DNA from 4 places in the Halomonas sp. 7T genome. Region 3 is predicted to be linked to each of the others. Evidence: predicted binding sites of a transcription regulator. Region 3 holds the regulator's gene; each other region holds the start of a gene.
The links. Region 3 encodes PhoB, which activates phosphate uptake and scavenging genes when phosphate is short. Its sites were predicted from a motif close to TGTCATANNNNTGTCANA; they were not measured.

Region 1 (5,033 bases), 400 kb from region 3:
CATCATAGGGATAGTCGACGTTTGATAGGGCAGCAAGTATATGACCGCACAAGAAGCGCAGTGGCTAAATCACATTATTGCGGCAGAAGAGCTGCACGTGCTGTTCCAACCGATTGTAGACGCCACCCAGCAGGCCATATATGGCTATGAAGCGCTGATTCGCGGGCCAAAAACGTCCCCGCTTCACTCGCCGCTGCGGTTATTTGAGGTGGCCACCCAGGCGGGGCTGCTGGTCGAACTGGATCTGCTCTGTCGGCGGCTCGCCATTCGCCGATTTGCCGAGCTTGAGCTGCCGGGGCTGCTGTTTCTCAACGTGATGCCGCTGACCATCGTGGAGCGCGACTTCCGCGAGGGGCTGACGATGCGCTTTATTCAAGAGAGCGGCCTGCCCCCTGAGCGTGTGGTCATTGAGTTGACCGAGCATGTGCCAATTCACGACTACGAACTGATGCGCCAAGCGGTAGACCACTACCGCGATATGGGGTTTCAGGTGGCGCTGGATGACTTGGGTGCCGGGCATTCGAGCCTGCGCCACTGGTCGGAGCTACGGCCCGATTTCGTTAAACTCGACCGCCACTTTATTTCGGGGATCGATAAAGAGCCTGCCAAGCGGGAGTTTTTGCGCTCCATTTTAGATGTCGCACGTAGCCTAGATTGTCAGCTGATTGCAGAAGGGGTGGAGACAGCCGCCGAGCATCTCTGCCTGTGGGAGCTAGATCGTGGGCTGGCACTGTTGCAGGGGTTCTACTTTGCCCGGCCAAGCCTTCAGCCGCCCATGCAGCTCAATACGCTACTGCCTGCGACTACTCAGCTCAAAAGCCCGGCGGGGCGCACCGCGCACTCTATTTTGCGCCCGATTGAGAGTGTGTCGGCTACCTGCTCGGTACCGGCGCTGGCTGAGCGTTTTCGCGAAGACCCCCGCCTGCGCTGCGTGGCGGTGATTGAAAAGGGCGTGCCCGTGGCGGTGGTGCGTCGCAACGCTTTTCTAACGCTGTTCACCAACCAGTACAGCCACGCGCTGTACGCGAAGCGCTGCGTGTTGGAGATTGCCGACCCCAAAATGATCGTGGCGGAGGCGGAGCTCTCCTTGGAGGCACTGAGCCAGCAGCTCACCGACAGCCGCGATATCGAACAGGAAGATTTCGTCATCGTCGACAGCGACGGTCACTACCTTGGCATGGGCAATATCGTCGACCTGCTGCGGGAAATTACCGCGATTCAAGTGCGCCAAGCGCGCCATGCCAACCCGCTCACCGGGCTGCCCGGCAACATACTGATCAACGAAACCCTGGCCTCCTATTTGGCTCAAGGCCGCGGATTTGCGGCGGCCTACGTGGACTTGGACAACTTCAAAGCGTTTAACGATGCCTATGGCTACGCCCGTGGCGACCACGTGATCATTTCGCTATCGCGCCTGCTGCAGGCCCAGGTGGAGAGCGCGGGGGGCTTTATCGGCCATATCGGCGGCGACGATTTTATGATGCTGCTGCCGCTGGAGCACTGGGAAAGCGTGTGCCAGCAGATTCTCCACTCGTTTGCAGTGATGGCGCCTGGTTTTTACGAAGAGCATGACCGCCTGCTGGGAGGAATTTCCATTGAGAGCCGCCAGGGAGGTGTGACGTTCTTCCCCTTTGTGAGCGTCTCGATTGCGGTCAAACCGATTACTGACCCCGCCCCCTGCAAGGCGCTGGATATCGCCGCACAGCTGTCAGAGCTCAAGCATCAAGCCAAGAAAATCACGGGCAATAGCCTATTTGTAGAGCGTCGCGGCTGCTGCGTGGGGGAGTGTCATTAACGCGTCACTTATTCGTCACCTAGCCGTCATAAGAGTGTCCCGCCGCTGTCATATCTTGGCATCATGATGACGCCTAACGTTTCACAACCCGTTTAGGTGATCCATGCACTCTCTCATACACACCCGCCCTTTCTCTCGTACGCTGCTGAGCACCGCCGTGGCAGGCACGTTTGCGCTGGCAGCGGTGACGGCCTCTGCTGATCTCTCCTCGCGCTATACGGATAACGACGGTGACATGATCGCCGACATACCCAGCGACGAGTCGCAGTGGGCCGACCCGGATACGCTGGTATTTGCTTACACGCCGGTAGAAGACCCCGCGGTTTATGCCGACGTTTGGGCCGATTTCCTGGATCACCTGAGCGATGCGACCGGTAAAAACGTCCAGTTCTTCCCGGTGCAGTCTAACGCTGCCCAGCAGGAAGCCCTGCGCGCGGGCCGTCTGCATGTGGCGGGCTTCAATACCGGCGGTGTGCCGGTGGCGGTCAATTGCGGTGGCTTCCGTCCCTTCGCCATGATGGCTGCTGAAGACGGTAGCTTCGGTTACGAGATGGAAATCATCACCTACCCCGATAGTGGCATTGAGTCGGTAGAAGACTTAGCCGGTCGTCAGCTGGCGTTTACCTCGGAAACGTCCAACTCGGGCTTCCGCGCCCCCTCCGCGCTGCTGCGCTCTGAGTACGGCCTGGAAGCGGGCGAAGACTTTGAGACGGCCTTCTCTGGCTCCCATGACAACTCCATCCTGGGCGTGGTGAACAAAGACTACGACGCGGCCGCCATTGCAAACTCTGTGGCCAAGCGCATGCTGTCACGCGATGTGGTGAGCGAAGGCGATTACAACGTCATCTACACCTCGGAAACCTTCCCCACCACGGCCTACGGCTTGGCGCACAACCTGAACCCAGAGCTTGCCCAGCAGATTCAGGATGCGTTCTTCAGCTACGACTGGGAAGGCACTGCGCTGGAAGCCGAGTTCGCTAACTCCGGCGAAGCGCAGTTTATTCCGATCACCTATCAGGAAAACTGGTCGGTCATTCGTACTATCGCCGATGCCAACGGTGTGACGTACGACTGCGATTAATCGATCGGTCATCCCGTTAGTTTTCTCGGCCAGGAGGGCGACCTTCTGGCCGAGCCGCTATGTAGCTCAATACATAAGTCCTTATTCATATAAGCACTTGAGTATCAGACACTGAGGCACTTCCCATGTTGACACTCACCGGCGTTGGAAAACGTTACCCCACCGGCGACCGTGCGCTGACCGATATCCAACTCTCGCTGCCGAAAGGGCAGGTTATGGCGCTGATTGGCCCATCTGGCGCAGGGAAGAGCACCCTGATTCGCTGCGTGAACCGCTTGGTCGAACCCACCCAAGGCAGCATTCGTCTGGAAGAGGTAGAGCTGACCAAGCTCTCCGGCAGCCGTCTGCGCCATGCGCGCCGCTCCATGGGGATGATTTTCCAGGAGTACGCGCTGGTAGATCGCCTGAGCGTGATGGAGAACGTGCTCTCTGGCCAGCTGGGCTATGTAGGGTTCTGGCGCAGCTTCTTGCGCTGCTACCCCCAGGAAGCCGTGGCAGAAGCGTTTCGCCTGTTGGAGCGTGTTGGCCTGCCTCACGCCATTGATAAGCGCGCCGATGCGCTCTCCGGTGGCCAGCGCCAGCGGGTAGGCATTGCCCGTGCGCTGCTGCAAAGCCCCAAACTGCTGTTGGTGGATGAACCCACCGCGAGCCTGGACCCGAAAACATCCCGCCAAATTATGCGTTTGATTCGCGAGCTGTGCGCCGAACGCGAGCTGGCCGCCATTATCAATATTCACGATGTGGCGCTGGCCCAGCAGTTTGCGGATCGCATTGTGGGCCTGCGCGCCGGGAAAATTGTATTCGACGGCAAGCCCAGTGAACTCACCAGCGATATTCTCACCACTATTTACGGTGAGGAAGATTGGGACACCACGCCCGAACCCGCCGATGAGGAAGAAGATGGCGAGCAAGTGAAGCACTCCGCTGAGCCGTTGCGTGCGTCCCACTCTCATCCCTCGCCGCGCCAAAGCCTGCTGGCGAGTGGAGGCGCACAATGAGTATGGCGAACTCTTCAGCGCGACAACAGCGTGCCCGTCAAGGCCAGTGGCGGCGGCTGCCGCTGATTGAAAGCCCTCGGCTGCGTTGGGCGCTGGTGTTGGGTGGCGTGGTTTACCTGGTGTTGGCGCTGGCATCGGTGGAAGTGAACTGGGCGCGCGTCGCGGAAGGCTCGGGGCGGGCGCTGAACTTTCTCGGCGCGTTTTTGCAGCCGGATTTTTTCAGCCGTCAAAACGATATTCTGGCGGGCTTGATGGAAAGTCTGACCATGACGCTGACGTCCACAGTGATCGGCGTGTTGTTGGCCATTCCCGTGGGCTTAGGGGCTGCCAAAAACATTGCGCCGTTGCCAATCTATGCCGTCTGCCGGGCCATCATTGCCGTCTCGCGTACCTTTCAAGAGATCATTATCGCCATTCTGTTTGTGGTGATGTTCGGTTTTGGCCCTTTTGCGGGCATGCTCACATTGGCCTTTGCCACCATCGGCTTTATGGCCAAACTGCTGGCGGAAGATATTGAAGACCTCGATTGGAAGCAGGTAGAAGCCGTGCGCGCCACCGGCGCGAGCTGGTGGCAAACCATGAATCATGCCGTACAGCCGCAGGTAATGCCGCGCTTGATTGGGCTTTCCATGTATCGGCTGGATATCAACTTCCGCGAGTCATCGGTGATTGGCATTGTCGGGGCCGGTGGCATTGGCGCCACGCTCAACACCTCGCTCAGCCGCTACGAGTACGGCACGTCGGCCGCCATCTTGCTGATTATCATCGCGATTGTGTTGATGAGTGAGTATGCGTCGAGCCATGTGCGTCGTTGGACGCAGTAGCGCCGCACGCCTGTTGCCAACCCTTTTTGTACGGCCTTTAAGCCAAAGGAATTCTCCATGCCGGTTTCAACTTCCCCCCAAGGCGTGCCGCAGTGGCAGCGGCGCACCACCCGTGCCCAGTGGCTGCAGTATCTTGGCTGGCTGGCGGGCATTAGCCTGTTCTTGCTTTGCTGGAAAGTGATCTCTGACAACACCATGTGGGTGTTTGTCGAAGACGCTGGCCGCCAGGGCAGCGACCTGATTAGCCGTATGATGCCGCCCCGCTGGGAGTATGCCAGCGTGCTGTGGAAGCCGATGTGGGACACCGTTAATATTGCCACGCTGGGCACGGCACT
Region 2 (5,033 bases), 1.2 Mb from region 3:
GCGTATGCCGCAAGGCCCGATTCGCCAAACGGGTGAATACGACATCGCTCTTCACCTGCATGCAGATGTTGACGCTGTTGTACGCGTGGTTGTTGTCGCAGAGTAAACACTCTCGCCAATGCTGACGCCTCAAAGGGCGCGGGAATTCCCGCGCCCTTTGTTTTTTATAGCTAATAGTTATTTTTTATAGCTGATCGTTCTTCCAGCTTGTGTTTAGGCGCTGGTCAAAAGCGCGCGTCGATTAAATGCGCTTTTTGAATGTCGCTTAGCGTTAATGTCTCGCTTATGGTGTGGGCGGGGTTGCGTTAACATAAGCGTCGTTGTTGGCTATGTTTTTTGTCAAGGAGCTTGCTATGCAAGACCAGCCTTCTGCTGATCAGGAAACGGCAGCGCTTAAGCTGCCGCCGCATTCGTTAGAGGCGGAGCAGTCGGTGTTAGGCGGGCTAATGTTGGATAATCAAGCTTGGGATAACGTCTCAGAGCGCTTGGTAGCCGACGACTTTTATCGCTATGAGCACCGCCTTGTTTTTAACGTCATGATTCATTTGGCGGAATCGGGCCAACCTTTAGATGTAATAACGCTTTCTGAAGCGTTGGAAGCCAGAGATCAGCTCGACACGGTGGGTGGGCTAGCGTTCCTCGCCGAGCTTGCTCGCAATACCCCCTCAGCCAGCAATATTCGTGCGTATGCGGACATTGTTCGCGAGCGAGCAACGCTACGTAAGCTCATCCGTGCGGCGAATCAAATAGCCGATGGGGCTTTTTCCCCCCAGGGGCGGCCAGCGGATGAGCTGCTAAACGAGGCTGAGCGGCTAGTATTCCAAATTGCTGAAGAGCGCCCAAAGACCGGTGGCCCTATCGGCATGAGCGAGCTGCTCACAAAAGCCGTCGACCGTATTGATGAGCTGTTTAATCTCAAAGGCGAAATGACCGGGCTGTCCAGTGGGTTCCGCGATCTCGATGAGATGACCTCTGGCTTGCAGCCTTCAGACCTGGTGATTATTGCTGGCCGGCCCTCCATGGGCAAAACGACGTTTGCCATGAATCTTGTAGAGCATGCGGTCATTTCCAGCGATAAGCCGGTCATGGTGTTCTCCATGGAGATGCCCGCTGAATCACTGATGCTGCGCATGCTGTCATCGCTAGGCCGGATCGACCAAACGCGTGTTCGCTCAGGGCAGCTGGAAGATGAAGATTGGCCGCGCCTAACCTCCGCTGTGAATTTGCTTAAAGATAAGCAGCTGTTTATTGACGATACCGCCGCGCTCTCACCGAATGAGATGCGCTCACGCCTGCGCCGCGTGGTGCGTGAGCACGGCAATATGGCGCTGATCATGATCGACTATCTGCAGTTGATGCAGATCCCAGGTTTCTCTGAAAACCGCACTGGTGAGATTTCTGAAATTTCCCGTTCGCTGAAAGGCTTGGCAAAAGAGTTTCAGTGCCCGGTTGTGGCGCTTTCGCAGCTTAACCGCTCGTTAGAGCAGCGTCCCAATAAGCGGCCGGTGATGTCGGATTTGAGGGAGTGTGTCACGGGAGACACATTAGTGATGCTAGCCAATGGGGAACGGCTGCCTATTCGGGAGCTGGTAGGGCAAACCCCGAACGTTGTGTCGCTAGGAGAGGATGGAAAGCTGCACTGCTCTGCGACGGATTTAGTGTGGTCAGTGGGTACTAAGCCGGTCTTTGAGGTTTCTCTTGCCAGTGGGCGGCGCATACGCGCGACAGGTAAGCACCGCTTAAAAGCGCTGTGGGATTGGAAAATGGTCGCCGACCTTAAGATAGGTGATCGTATTGCATTAGCCAGGCAGTTATCCGAGCCTGAGTGCCCGATAGTGTGGGAGGAGCATGCACTTATCCTGTTGGCCCATTTGTTAGGTGACGGCAGCTATGTCAAAGGCCAGCCACTACGCTATACCACCGCTAGCGAAGCGAATAGCGATGTCGTGAAGCGCTCTGCCGAGCAGTTTGGTTCGAAAGCGACTCGTCATGCGGGACGCGGGAACTGGCATCAACTCGTTATCGCTGGCAATGGTAATCGCTGGCATGCGCAAGCGGTGGGACGCTGGTTGAAGTCACTAGGTATTTTTGGGCAACGTTCTGCTGAAAAATATATTCCGAGTGATATCTTTAAGCTTTCCAATCAGCAACTTGCTCTGTTTATACGTCACCTGTGGGCCACTGACGGTAGTATTACAACAGATAAAAATGGTCGTACACGGCTCTACTTCTCTACGGTTAGCCGACGTCTTATCGATGATGTCAGCGCACTGCTGCTGCGTTTCGGAATTGTGACCCGAATTCGTCATGTAATATCGGGAGAAGGGGGAGGATGGTATACCGCAGATGTATCTGGAAGTGATCAACAGCAGCGCTTTGCACAGCGAATTGGTGCGTTTGGGCATCAGGAGGCAGCGCTAGAGTCGCTTAAAGTGGCGGTCGTCGAGGCTAATACGAATATCGATACCTTGCCTCAAGAGGTGTTCGATTATGTTAAGCAGGTAATGGTGGCCAAAGGGATAAGCCAGCGGCAAATGGCTGCAATGCGTGGTACTGCTTATGGCGGCTCGTCCCACTTTAGCTTTGCACCTTCGCGCGCCACCCTGAACAGCTACGCGGATGCACTAGGCGATGAGGCTTTATCACAGATAGCCTCCAGCGATCTCTTTTGGGATCAGGTCGTCGATATACGCCCTTGCGGTGAAGAAGAAGTCTTTGATTTAACCGTTCCAGGAGATGCCTGTTGGTTAGCGGATGGCGTTGTTAGCCATAACTCGGGAGCGATTGAGCAGGATGCGGACGTGATCGCCTTCGTTTACCGGGATGAAGTGTATAACCCGGATAACCCCGATAACCAGGGTATCGCCGAGTTGATTATTGGTAAGCAGCGTAACGGGCCGATTGGGACGGTGCATATGGCGTTTATTGGTAAATACACCCGGTTTGAAGATTTAGCGCCCGATAGTTATGGCGAAGCATTTGGTGATTAAGGTGCGTTGTTTTTATGTGCCTGGGTAATTCACTTGTTTGCAGCAGGGTAGGTCGTATAATGCCCACCCCTTTCGAAGCAGATAGACAGGAGTAGAAAATGGCAGGTGGTTTTAGACGTGGTAACCGAAAGCGTCTTCCTAAGCTTGAAGGCCGTGGGGAGCTGCAGTCGCTAGAGCGCGAAGGGCCATTTAAAGAGTGGCTGGGGATGCCGGATCTTTACCGCTACTTCCTGGTGGTCGAAGGCGAGAAATACAGTTATCAGACGGAAGATAGTGAGTTGCCAGTGGCGGTAGGGGACAAGGTCGTCTTCCGGTATAAGGAAACCAAAGGCGGTAACTGGATTGACCGTAACTCGCTGGGTAAGGCGATCGACCCCTCTGAATATCAATAATTGCACGCATAAGTTGACGTTTTGGTCAGGAACTCTTTTGTTATGTTGTCGTCTTAGGCAGTTAGTGCCAAGGTAATATTACTGTCATGGGTTTGCGGGATGCTGTGCCCATGACAATGACAAATAACAGGAGGGAACCATGGAACTGAAAGAACTTAAGCAGTTCGTCGCCAACCACGATAACTTTGAAATCCGTGTTATCACCCACTCTGGCAGCCGCTTCTATCAAGTAGAGCTTGAAGATGTTGAAGGCGAGCGCCACATGCTGACACAGCGGGGAAAACCCATGCTGTTTCGCGCACTAGACGATGTCTATTTGGAGCTAAAGCGAACCGGTATTCATCGTGCTTACCTGGTGCAGCATGTGCCCCAGGATGAAGTCATTGGGCGCGACGCTCATTACAGTGCGCCGCTAACCTCGCGTATGCCGCTGGTGTTTTGATTTTAAAAGCGTGATTTCAAAAACGTCATCACTAAAACTTAATCACGAGAAGATAATTTCGCCTGACGCTTTTCCCACCACTGCCCCAGCCGGATACGGCGCCGGGCAAAAAAACGATAGCCTGCATCCATGATGCTTTGCAGGCCCGGTAAGCAAGAGAGCCTTACCAGCCGCCGGTAACCTAAAACAGCATAAAGGGCCCGGCTGGCATCCATACCGATAAACCATCGTCCCTGACTATCCTGTAAATGCAGTTGCCCCATCATGGCCTCAAAGCTGCGTCCTGTCTCTTCAGCATTAAACTCACTGCTTTGAATATCAACAAGCTTTACGCGCTCTTGATGGCGATGTTTAGCAAGCCAAGCGACTTCAACCCGACAAAAAGGGCAGTGGCCATCATGATAGAGCGTAACTGGAGCGCGTGCCTCTAGTGTAGCGAAGCGGTTCATGAGCGATTCTCCTGTGTTGCGTAACCTTGGGTGTGGGCAGCTTGGCCATAGCCTGTTTGGGTGGGTAACTGAGTGAGAAACTGCTCCGCTTGCTGGCGAATTGCCGCTCGCTTTTCCTCTTTCATCCGTGAAAGCGACCCATAAATAAGCTTCATACGCGGATTACGGTTCAGCTGCTCAGCATTGGTTTCCAAAAAGTGCCAGTACAAACTGTTAAACGGGCAGGCCCTCGGGCCGGTCACCTCTTTGGGGGAGTAGCGGCAGTGTTGGCAATGGTCGGACATTTTGTCGATATATTTACCTGATGCGCAGTAGGGCTTAGACCCCATTAGCCCGCCGTCCGCGTGAAGCACCATGCCTAGTGTATTGGGTAGCTCTACCCATTCGCACGCATCGGCATAAACAGCCAAGTACCAGTCGCAGAGCGCTTCCGGCTTTACGCCACACAGCAGCGCAAAATTACCGGTTACCATTAAACGCTGAATATGGTGGGCATAGCTGTTGTCGATGGTCATTTGAATGGCGCGTTGTAGGCAGCGCATATCGGTATTGGCATCCCAATAAAAAGCAGGAAGATCACGTTTTGCGCCTAAACCGTTTTGCTGCTTGTAAGCGGGCATTTTTGTCCAGTAAAGCCCACGGACATACTCTCGCCAACCCAGTATTTGGCGGATAAACCCTTCTACCGCATTAATGGGCGCTTTGCCTTTATAGTATTGCTGTTCGGCTGCTTCACATACTTCGTGAGGTGTAAGTAACC
Region 3 (5,033 bases):
TCGAGCGATACCTGACGTTAGCTTCCTATCCTTTTGCGGGACTCCAACCTTGGAATTAACCCTGACTAACGTATTAATCGTCGCTAGATTCACTCCTTGAACCAGTGAGCATCCTTGCTTAGGACATCCTTGCCCCTTATATGCTCATTCCTTAGCGTAAGAGTTATCTACAACTTTGTAAAACAATGTTATTGATTAAAATTATCAATTACGACGCACTATTTTCTTCAACAAGCTCTTCTGGCGTGTACTCTTCATCACCGCTCATGTCGTCAGAATCAGGCTCATCAACAACGTCTGGACCTTGAGTGCCGTGATCGGTCGTTAGATCTTCAGTGTCGTAGTTGCCTGCATTCGCATTGTCTTGTGAATGATTATCTAATGGCTGCTCATCAGCTGTAATGCCTTGGTTCTGATCAATTGATGAATTTTCAGTAGTGTCGGCGAATGCTAGCGGGCTAGCCATCAAGCCAAAAGATACACCTAAAATACCAGCTTTCTTGAGTAGTTCCATGGACATCATATTCCGTCTCCTCGATCGCTGTTTGATACCGCTAAATTTAAGGAAGAGTGCCATATAGGCTTACCAGTTCCAGCGGTTATCTTCCTTACCAAGATAACTGCATCACCTGTGCCACTTTGCCAAAAAAAATAATAAAATCATAAAATACAAATACTTATTATTTTTTATAATGTCTTTTTGACCGCTCGGAAAGCACGCTTAAAACCGCAAAAGTGACTAAAAATGACACATGCGCAGGGTTTGACCATTCTTAGCAGTCAAACTGACACACTTATACAAAAATTGTTCATCAAGGCGGGGCGACTGTGAAAGCAAATAGACGATGAGGGTAAATAGCGTGGCAAGCACCGTCGAATTAGCGGGCCAAGACCCGAGTGGCAGGAAATACGCAGCGAAACCTCGCGCCCTCACCAGGCCGGGAGACGATGTGCAGCTGGGCGTCATGGCGTAGCAGCACATGCTTAACAATGGCTAGACCCAAGCCAGTGCCGCCAGTCGCCGTGCTGCGCCCTTTATCAACCCGGTAGAAACGTTCGGTCAGCCGAGGGATATGGACAGGGTCAATCCCCTCACCATTATCTTCCACCGCGATGCAGGCGCATCCATTCTCTTGTGTGGTCCAGCTTAGGGTTATTTGACTCCCTGTCGGTGTGTAGCGAACAGCATTAAACGCAAGATTAGAAATAGCGCTGCGAATTTCCTGCTCACTGCCCACTAGCTGCGCCTCTCCCTCAATGCGCACGTCGATATTATGCAGCAGGCTACTTGCAGCATGCCCCCCTTGCTGCTGGCTGGAAAGCGCCACGGCATCCTGACGAATGCTCTCAAGTAACGGCCCAACGGCAAACGGCTGGTGATCTTTTCCACCTTGGTCAATTTCTAACCGTGAGAGCAGCAGCAAATCATTGACCAAGCTCTGCATGCGTTTGGTTTGCGCCTCCATTTGCCCAATTCCACGGCCTAAGCGCGGTGGTAACTGGTCGCTTAAATCACTGTATGTTTCCAAATAGCCGGAAAGTACGGTTAGCGGTGTGCGTAACTCATGGGAGACGTTGGCGACAAAGTCGCGACGCATCTGCTCCAGGCGATGCAGGCGGGTAATGTCTCGCGCCATGACGAGCCGCTCATCGTCGCCATAAAGGGTAATTTGATACTGTAAAATTCGGCGCTCATCAATGGGCGAGGTCAGTGTCAAGGGTTCGCCATACTCATTGGCATTGAAATAGCTGATAAAGCGCGGGTCACGTAGCAAGTTCGTAATATGTTGCCCACGGTCATGGGCGGTTTGTAGACCCAGCATTTCTGCAGCGGCGCTATTCCACCACTCTAAGTCACCGTGGCGGTCCAGCATGACAACGCTGTCACGCATCGCTTCTGAGGATTCTTGAATACGCGCAAGGGTCGCCCGCAGGCGTGCCTGCGTAATACGCTGGCTCTTTTGGTAGCGGTAGAGACGATCAAATAGCTCGCCCCACATACCGCGTGCCGAGGGTGGCTCATCTTGGGGATGCAACGTTAGCCATTGAAACAGCGCCCGCAGCTGGCGAAGGTGATAAAACAAACACACCGCCAGCCCTGTAGCCAGCCCCAGCCCGGGCGCGCCTAACGCCCAGCCTAGCAAAACCCCTAGAGTCGCCAGCCAAGCAATTCGCCACAGTTCTCGCCCCCAGAGTCGCACGCGTTACACCCGTGCGGAGAAGCGATACCCAGTACCTCGCACTGTTTGGATAAGGTTTTGGTGGGCTTCGCCCAGGGCTTTACGCAAACGGCGGATGTGTACATCAACGGTGCGCTCTTCAACGTACACATTGCCACCCCAAACCTGATCAAGCAGCTGGCTGCGGGTATAGGCGCGCTCTTGGTGGGTCATAAAAAACTGCAACAGGCGATACTCGGTGGGACCCATTTCTAGCGCTTCACCATGCGCACTGACTCGGTGACTCACCGGGTCGAGCAGCAGGCCGTTAATTTCAATAGGGTCTTCAACACCCCTGGGGGTCGTGCGTCGCAGTACGGCTTTTAAGCGGGCCACCAGCTCACGCGGTGAAAACGGCTTGGTGATGTAGTCGTCAGCGCCCGCTTCAAGACCTTGAATCTTATTATCCTCTTCCCCCTTGGCAGTGAGCATAATAATCGGGATTTCAGCGGTTGCTTCTTCGCGTTTGAGCCGCCTTGCAAGCTCGATACCGCTGGTGCCGGGCATCATCCAATCCAGTAGCAGCAGATCGGGTTGATGGTCGACCACCATTGCATGGGCATCTTGGGCGTTATCCGCTTCAAGCACGTGATAGTCAGCCATTTCCAGCGCCACTGCGATCATTTCGCGAATCGGCGCCTCATCATCGACAATCAAAACGGTCTTGGCGGTCATTCCTAGGCCTCACGGTGTGCAATGGAACTAGCTCATAGAAAACAGTTCAATGAAATATCTGTGACGATAACACCATGACTTGGTGACAATTTTATGACAAGCACCATATTTAGCCAGTGATTGGCCACCAGCTCAGGGCAATACCGGCAAAAATAAGCAGCCCCGACCAGTAATTATTCAGAAATGCCTGGAAGCAGCCATCACGCTCACGGTGCGCAATTAGCCGCTGCTGATGGGCAAACGTCGCTGCCATCGCGACTAGCCCCAGCCAGAAAAAACCGCCTAACCCTACGCGTAGCCCGACCCAGGCTAACAGCGCCAGCGTGGCGAGTTGTAGCAAGCCAATGATTAATCGATCAGCATCTCCGAACAGCACCGCTGTTGATTTAATACCGATTTTTAAGTCATCGTCGCGGTCAACCATGGCGTACTGGGTATCGTAGGCCACGGTCCACAATACGTTGGCGAAAAACAGCAACCACGCCTCAAGGGGCACGCTCCCCAGCACGGCGCCAAACGCCATGGGTATCGCCCAGGAGAAAGCCGCCCCTAGCACCACTTGGGGAAAGTGGGTGTAGCGCTTCATAAAGGGGTAAATAAACGCCAGTGCTAAGCCGCCAATAGAGAGCAAGACGGTAAACCCGTTGGTAAGCAGCACCAGAATAAACGCAGCCGCTACTAGCCCAACGAACAGCAGCTGCGCTTCGGTTTCGCTGATGCGACCGGTGGCAAGCGGCCGGTGCTTAGTGCGCTTCACATGGCCATCAAAATGGCGATCCGCGTAATCGTTTACCACGCAGCCCGCCGCGCGCATCACGTAAACACCAGCAATAAAGATCAGCAATACATCGCGCCCAGGCACCCCCTCTGCCGCAATCCACAGCGCCCATAGGGTTGGCCACATCAATAGCCAGGTGCCAATCGGCCTATCCAGGCGCATCAGCTGTAAAAAATCCGCCACCCGAGCCCACCCCGTTGGCCGCAACAGAGAACGATCCATGCTTACCTCACGAAAAAAGATGCCGTCTTAGCCTAGCGCGAAGGCAGGCCAAGATCATCCGCCATAGTGGATAAAAAATACTCTTGAACCAGTAGTGAAAGCCCGCTGTGCTGAAAAACCGAGCGCCGCCCCCAAACGCCGGCCACCGTAGGCGCACAGAGGTGATGGGCAAAGCGGGGCCAGTGTTTAGTGGCATACAAAGGGCCGCGCACTAAATCAGGCTGGCGAAACAGCCAACTGCCTAACGAACGCTCGCCAAGCCCCTCTAGGCCTTTCCCCTGCAGTTGGGTGAGCGGTGCCACCGAGCGGGCAACGACCCAAGGTGTATCGTCCACACAGAGCGCGACTTCCCTCAGCCATGCATAGCGGCGTGGTTCAATACCCAAGGCCAGCGCCTCATCCCGCTGGGGCAAACCAATGGTTTGGCGTACTAAACGCACTCGAAACGGCTTGTCGCCTGCCGCCGCCGTGAGACGCGCCGTTAACGAGTCAGTAGACGCCACCCAGTGCTGCCAGGGCGCACTCATCGAAGGGCGCAGCGCATTAACGGGTAGCCAGTGCACAAACGGCTGGGTTTGCCGTAAAACTGGAGCCTTCACCGGATTCTCCAAGGCAGTCAAAAAAGTGGGCGGTAGTGTAACATGGTGCTCTCACAGGCTTTTGTTCCACCGACTTTTGGTGACTGCATGCCCCCATCGTCTCAACAAGGTACCGCTCCCCCCCACGCAGCGCTGGTGATTATTGGCACCGGCATGGCGGGCGTTGGCTTAGCCCGCGCGCTGCGCCGCCAGGGAGATACGCGCACTATCACGCTAGTTAGCGCTGACAGCGGCGATGACTACAGCAAGCCGCTGCTCTCCACCGGCTTTGCTAAGCGCTTAAGCCCCGATAAACTCGCCCAGCGCAACGCGCATGCGCTTGCCGATGAGCTAAACGCCCAGGTAGTTACCCACACCCAGGTCACACAACTGGATGTGGATAACCAAACGATACGGCTGAGTAACGGCCAAGCGCTTGGCTATGACGACGTGGTATTAGCCACAGGCGCGGCTCCACGTACGCCGTTTCGTATACCTAACGCGCTGGCTGAGCGTTGTTTTACCGTCAATGACTTAGATGACTATCGCCGCCTCCACGGG
Region 4 (5,033 bases), 370 kb from region 3:
CAAACGTCCAGTCTCGCAGCGGGCTAGGCGTGGGTTGCCATGGCACTGCCCGCGCCGAAAGCTGAGCCACCTGACGCTTTTGTATCCAGCGGTCAACGGCAAACGATAGCACCGCAGGCATTAGCAAAATAACGCTAACCACCGCGCCCATTTGGAAGTTCTGCTGCCCCACCACTTGGCGATATACATCGGTGGCGAGCACACTGAATTGGCCGCCAATAATTTTCGGCACACCAAAGTCGGTAATGGCCAGCGTAAAGACAACGAACAGACATGAAATCAGCCCGTAACGTACCCCTGGCAGCGTAATCGTCAAAAACGTACGCCACTTCGGTGTGCCCAACGCTTCGGCTGCTTCATAGAGGCGTGCATCGCTGTTAGTCAGCGCCGTGGTTAGCAGCATTAGCGCATGGGGAAAAATCCAAAAACTCATGCCCATCACAATGCCGATCGGCCCATAAATCGAATGGCCTGCCAGCACGTCGCGCAAAAACCCCTGGTTGCCAAACAAATAAACCAAGCTAATGGCGGGCAGCAGTGAAGGTGCCAAAATGGGCAAAATTGCCAACATGCGAAAGAGCCGCTTGCCCGGCATGCAGGTACGGGTAATGCCGTAGGCGCATAAAAAGGCCAGCCCAGCGACGACCACCGTGGTGGTGAACGCCACGCGCAGCGAATTGGCAATTGAGTTCACCAGTGCTGGCGTTTGAAAGTACTGCACAAAGTTGGCTAGCCCAATAAAGTCGCCGCTGCGGTCTTGCAGGCTTTTCAACAACATCGCCAATAGCGGAAACAACAGGCCAATCACTAAAAGCGCCACGCCCGCTAACAGCACGAGCAGGCGTATCAACGCCTCCAGCGAAGGCTTTGAGGCAGAGCCTGAAAACGTACTTGCCCTCATGACGGGTTGCTCCCTGCCGGATATAAACGGGCAGCATCGGCAGGCAAATGGATACCCAGGTTTTGCCCTAGCCGTAACCCCAGTGCGGCGCTATCACGACTGGGAACATCAGCCAGCAACCGTTGCTCTGTACCGTTAAATTGCAGCGACACCCGCTGAAACGCCCCTAAAAACTCAATACCCATCACCTCACCGCTCAGCCCGGTGGTGCTGGCACTAAGCGCGACCGCTTCAGGGCGAATGGCCAGTTGAGCTGCTTGGCCTTGCGTGTAAGCGTGCGGCAGGCAAGGGCAGGAAATAGTGCCTAGCAACGCATGATTATTCGCCTGGGCGGTCACCTCTAGAAAGTTCATGGTGCCAATAAATGACGCCACAAAAGCGCTGGCGGGCTGATGGTAAATCTCGGCAGGCGTGCCCACTTGTTCGATCACCCCGTGGTTCATTACCACGATACGGTCCGCCATGGTGAGTGCTTCTTCTTGATCGTGGGTGACCATAATGGTGGTGACGCCAAGACGCGCCTGTAGCGCTTTGATCTGATAGCGCAAATGGCCGCGCACTCTCGCATCAAGCGCTGAGAGGGGTTCATCCAGCAGTAACAGGCCCGGTTCGGTCGCCAGCGCTCGCGCTAGCGCAACCCGCTGCTGCTGCCCGCCAGAAAGCGCAGCAGGATATTTATGCTCGCTACCGCTAAGATCAACCAGTGCAAGTAACTCCGCCACGCGGGCATCAATTGTCGCCCGATCACTGCGGCGGTTGCGTAGCCCGTAGGCAACGTTATCGAACACCGTTAGATTGGGAAACAGTGCATAAGATTGGAACACAATGCCAAAATCCCGCGCCTGCGGGGGCAGCGTGGAAATATCCTTACCACGCTGAATCAACGTGCCCGCTGTTTGCTGAGCCAGGCCTGCAATAGTGCGCAGTAAGGTCGTTTTTCCGCAGCCAGAAGGCCCTAAAAAGCAGACAAACTCGCCCTCCTGAACCTGTAGCGCAATGTTGTCCAGCGCAGTAAAGCTTCCAAAGCGTTTAGTGACCGATTCGATACGCAGATAGGGCATCGTTGGGGGAACCGCTGTGGGCGAATCGGCGGCCAGCAGCGAGGTCATAATAGATTGCATAACATCTCCAAGCCCCGGCCTAGACCGGGGAACTGATCTCTGCTTACTGTTCTGTCTTACCGTCGTAGCGGCGCTGCCACTCAGCCAGTACGCGCTCGCGATTGATGGCGGCCCACTGGAAGTCAGCATCAATCATGCGATCGGCAATGTCAGCGGGATAGTTTTCAATCGGCTGTGCCACACCGGGATAGGCCACCACGGCGTAGCCTTCGTTATAGAGTTCGTTAGCCTCGCGGGAAACGGCCCAATCCATCAGCGTTTGTGCAGCTTCCTGTTTGGCGGTACCTGCAACGATGGCGGCAGCTTCCATATCCCAGCCAAGCCCCTCTTCTGGGAAGATCACTTCAATTGGTGCGCCTTGAGATTTTAACCGTGCACCCCGGAAGGCAAACGACACACCGACTGCTGCTTCACCGGTGGCCGCTAGGCTGCAAGGAGCAGAGCCAGAGTGGGTGTAACGGGAAATGTTGTTATGCAGACGATCCATATAGTCCCAGCCCTGCTCTTCGCCCCACAGCTGCATCCAACTGGCTACATCCAGATAGCCGGTACCGGAGGAATTAGGGTTAGGCATGATTACATGCCCCTCAAACTCAGGCTGGGTCAGGTCTTCCCAGGAGGTCGGCATGGGTACACCCTGTCGCTCGCCTTCAATGGTGTTGTAGCAAATGGCGGCTACCCAGGCATCCATGCCCACCCACGCGGGGTCTTCACCGTTACGGTAAGCAGCATCAACGAATTTTGGATCGAGATTCTCTACGCCAGTGGGGGCGTAGCGTTCCAGCATGCCCTCTTCTTCAAGCACCAGCAGACTAGTGGCTGCTAAGCCCCAGATAACGTCTGCCCGGGGGTTGTCTTTTTCCGCCAGCAGGCGCGCAGTAATCACGCCCGTCGAGTCGCGCACCCAGTTAATGGTGATATCGGGGTGGGCAGCATTGAAGCGTTCGGCATATTTTTGCAGGTCATCTGATTCAACGGCGGTGTACACCGTTAGCTCAGTGGCGCTCGCCATAGAGGTGAAGGCAACGGCCGCCGTTGCAAGCAAAGCTGTGGCTATTTGAGTGGGTTGAAACAACCGGTGAAGTGTCGACATGGTAGGCTCCTAGCGTTTTGGTATAGACCAGGAGTTTGCCGTGGTTAAATGACAGTGCGATGACGCTTGCTTGACCGTTTTTTTAAGTTGTGATGTACGCTTGAATGGACGGTATTAGGCAGCCGCTATGCTCGCCTTAAGGTTACTGCTGCCCAGCCAGATCAACGCTGATGCAAAGGGAATCATGCAGCCAGTGCTCTTCATCAAACTCAATGGGCCGCTGCTGATCGTCGAAAATAGCGCGGCAAATATTGAGCCCTGCAGCGCCTGGGGCAACGAGTAACTCTTCGGCATCGAGTGGCGAAAGTGCCTCAGACACCATGCGGATCGAGCGATTGGCTAAGTGGTGCCCCCAGCGTTCTCTTAATAGCCCCCACAGTGATTGTCCGCTGTAGATGTCGAGCAACTCTGGCGCTCGCTCTGGCACTACCCAAAGCGACTCCACCAGTACAGCGCGATCATCCACGTAACGGCGACGGCGAATATGATGGAACGGCTGGTCATCGGGCAGCTCCAGGGCACGGGCCGCCGCTAAATGTGGGCAGGTTTCAAGCTTTAGAACCGCAGTGCGTGGCTGGCGCCCCTGAGCACGCACATAATCGTTAAAGCCTGCGTCCCGGGTAGGGTCATACACTAGCCGAGCCGGTGAAATAAACCAGCCTCGCCGATTACTGCGGTGAATAAGCCCCTCCCCTTCAAGCTGCGCCAAGGCTTGGCGCAACGTCACGCGGGTCGTCGAAAAACGCTCTGCCAACGCTCGTTCGGCGGGCAGTTTACCTTCCCACTGAGTCGCGTGCTGAGTAATTAAATAGCGAAGCTGTTCTGTTAACTGTAAATAGTAAGCATCAGGCATGCGCCGATTTTCCAGATAGATCATTGGCCGATGAAGCGTCGGTCGACGATGCCACTCGCCAGTCTAATCGCCGCCACCCTTCGACACTAGCGACCTCCGCCAGCACGGGGTCAGGATTCACCGCTACCGGGCAATCAACATATTGCAGCAGCGGGATATCGTTACGGGAATCCGAGTAGAAGGTCGTGTGGCTAGGGGTGATGTTTTGCTCGGTTAGCCACTGCTGGAAGCGCACGACTTTGCCGCTTCGATAAGAGAGCACGCCTCTACTCTGGCCGGTATAGCTTGCCCGACTCCCTGCGTGTTCGACACTGAGCTCTACTGCCAACACATGCTCAATCCCTAACATTGTCGCAATCGGCGCCACCAAGTGATGCGATGACGCCGAAATGAGCACCAAGGTGTCGCCTGACTGACGATGCGCGTCCAGGCAGCGCCAAGCGTGATCAAAAATACGCGGCTGTAGATGAGTGTCGACAAAGCGCTCTACTTCTTGCTGCACATCGTTGACGCGACGCCCCCGCAGCGGTGCCAGGGTCATCGCTAGGTATTCTTCAAGCTTTAACTTACCGGCGTGATACGCCTGTTGCATCTGCTCGGCACGCGCCATAAAGGTCTCAGCGTCACGGATCCAGCCCTGCTCGATCATCCATAAATTCCAGCGGTCGCTGCAGTCTCCATCCAGGAGAGTGTCATCAAGGTCAAACAGAGCGAGGCGCATGGGGCACTCCTTTTTTCGCGGGTTCGGCGGCGCGTAGGGTATGCCAACGATGATGACAGGACGATGACGTTAATACTGAAAATGAAGGTTACCGTTTCTGATTGCTGTTCAAGAGGCTGACGACGTTAACCACGTCGCAGCAAACTCTGTTGCTGGAAGTGGGCGGCCAAACCAGTAACCTTGGGCTTGGTTACAGCCCATTTGTGCTAATAACTCGGCTTGGGCGACGCTTTCAACCCCCTCGGCCAAGGTTTTCATTCCTAGGGCGTCGGCCATGGCAATAATGGTTTGTACAATAGTACGGTCGTGATGGTTATCAAGCATGTCACGAACGAAGGAGATGT

Region 1: phnD (phosphate/phosphite/phosphonate ABC transporter substrate-binding protein) is a predicted target of PhoB. The motif match lies at 1,831-1,848, and genes of this name have one in related genera.
Region 2: LOS15_RS02925 (DUF6482 family protein) is a predicted target of PhoB. The motif match lies at 3,454-3,471, and genes of this name have one in related genera.
Region 4: LOS15_RS16205 (putative 2-aminoethylphosphonate ABC transporter substrate-binding protein) is a predicted target of PhoB. The motif match lies at 3,163-3,180, and genes of this name have one in related genera.

The regions. Positions count from the first base shown of each region.
Region 1 is NZ_CP087112.1:2,701,483-2,706,515, reverse strand. It holds gene LOS15_RS12625 (bifunctional diguanylate cyclase/phosphodiesterase) at 41-1,795, shown strand; gene phnD (phosphate/phosphite/phosphonate ABC transporter substrate-binding protein) at 1,899-2,876, shown strand; gene phnC (phosphonate ABC transporter ATP-binding protein) at 3,002-3,874, shown strand; gene phnE (phosphonate ABC transporter, permease protein PhnE) at 3,871-4,698, shown strand; gene phnE (phosphonate ABC transporter, permease protein PhnE) at 4,756-5,033, shown strand, end outside.
Region 2 is NZ_CP087112.1:625,602-630,634, forward strand. It holds gene rplI (50S ribosomal protein L9) at 1-106, shown strand, start outside; gene LOS15_RS02915 (replicative DNA helicase) at 354-2,990, shown strand; gene LOS15_RS02920 (hypothetical protein) at 3,089-3,382, shown strand; gene LOS15_RS02925 (DUF6482 family protein) at 3,522-3,824, shown strand; gene LOS15_RS02930 (thiol-disulfide oxidoreductase DCC family protein) at 3,863-4,273, opposite strand; gene LOS15_RS02935 (cryptochrome/photolyase family protein) at 4,270-5,033, opposite strand, start outside.
Region 3 is NZ_CP087112.1:3,102,279-3,107,311, reverse strand. It holds gene LOS15_RS14560 (hypothetical protein) at 209-523, opposite strand; gene phoR (phosphate regulon sensor histidine kinase PhoR) at 879-2,201, opposite strand; gene phoB (phosphate regulon transcriptional regulator PhoB) at 2,205-2,894, opposite strand; gene ubiA (4-hydroxybenzoate octaprenyltransferase) at 3,004-3,894, opposite strand; gene LOS15_RS14540 (chorismate--pyruvate lyase family protein) at 3,927-4,493, opposite strand; gene LOS15_RS14535 (NAD(P)/FAD-dependent oxidoreductase) at 4,581-5,033, shown strand, end outside.
Region 4 is NZ_CP087112.1:3,467,540-3,472,572, reverse strand. It holds gene LOS15_RS16215 (putative 2-aminoethylphosphonate ABC transporter permease subunit) at 1-901, opposite strand, end outside; gene LOS15_RS16210 (putative 2-aminoethylphosphonate ABC transporter ATP-binding protein) at 898-2,022, opposite strand; gene LOS15_RS16205 (putative 2-aminoethylphosphonate ABC transporter substrate-binding protein) at 2,066-3,115, opposite strand; gene LOS15_RS16200 (GntR family transcriptional regulator) at 3,258-3,968, opposite strand; gene LOS15_RS16195 (HAD family hydrolase) at 3,961-4,689, opposite strand; gene LOS15_RS16190 (EAL domain-containing protein) at 4,798-5,033, opposite strand, start outside.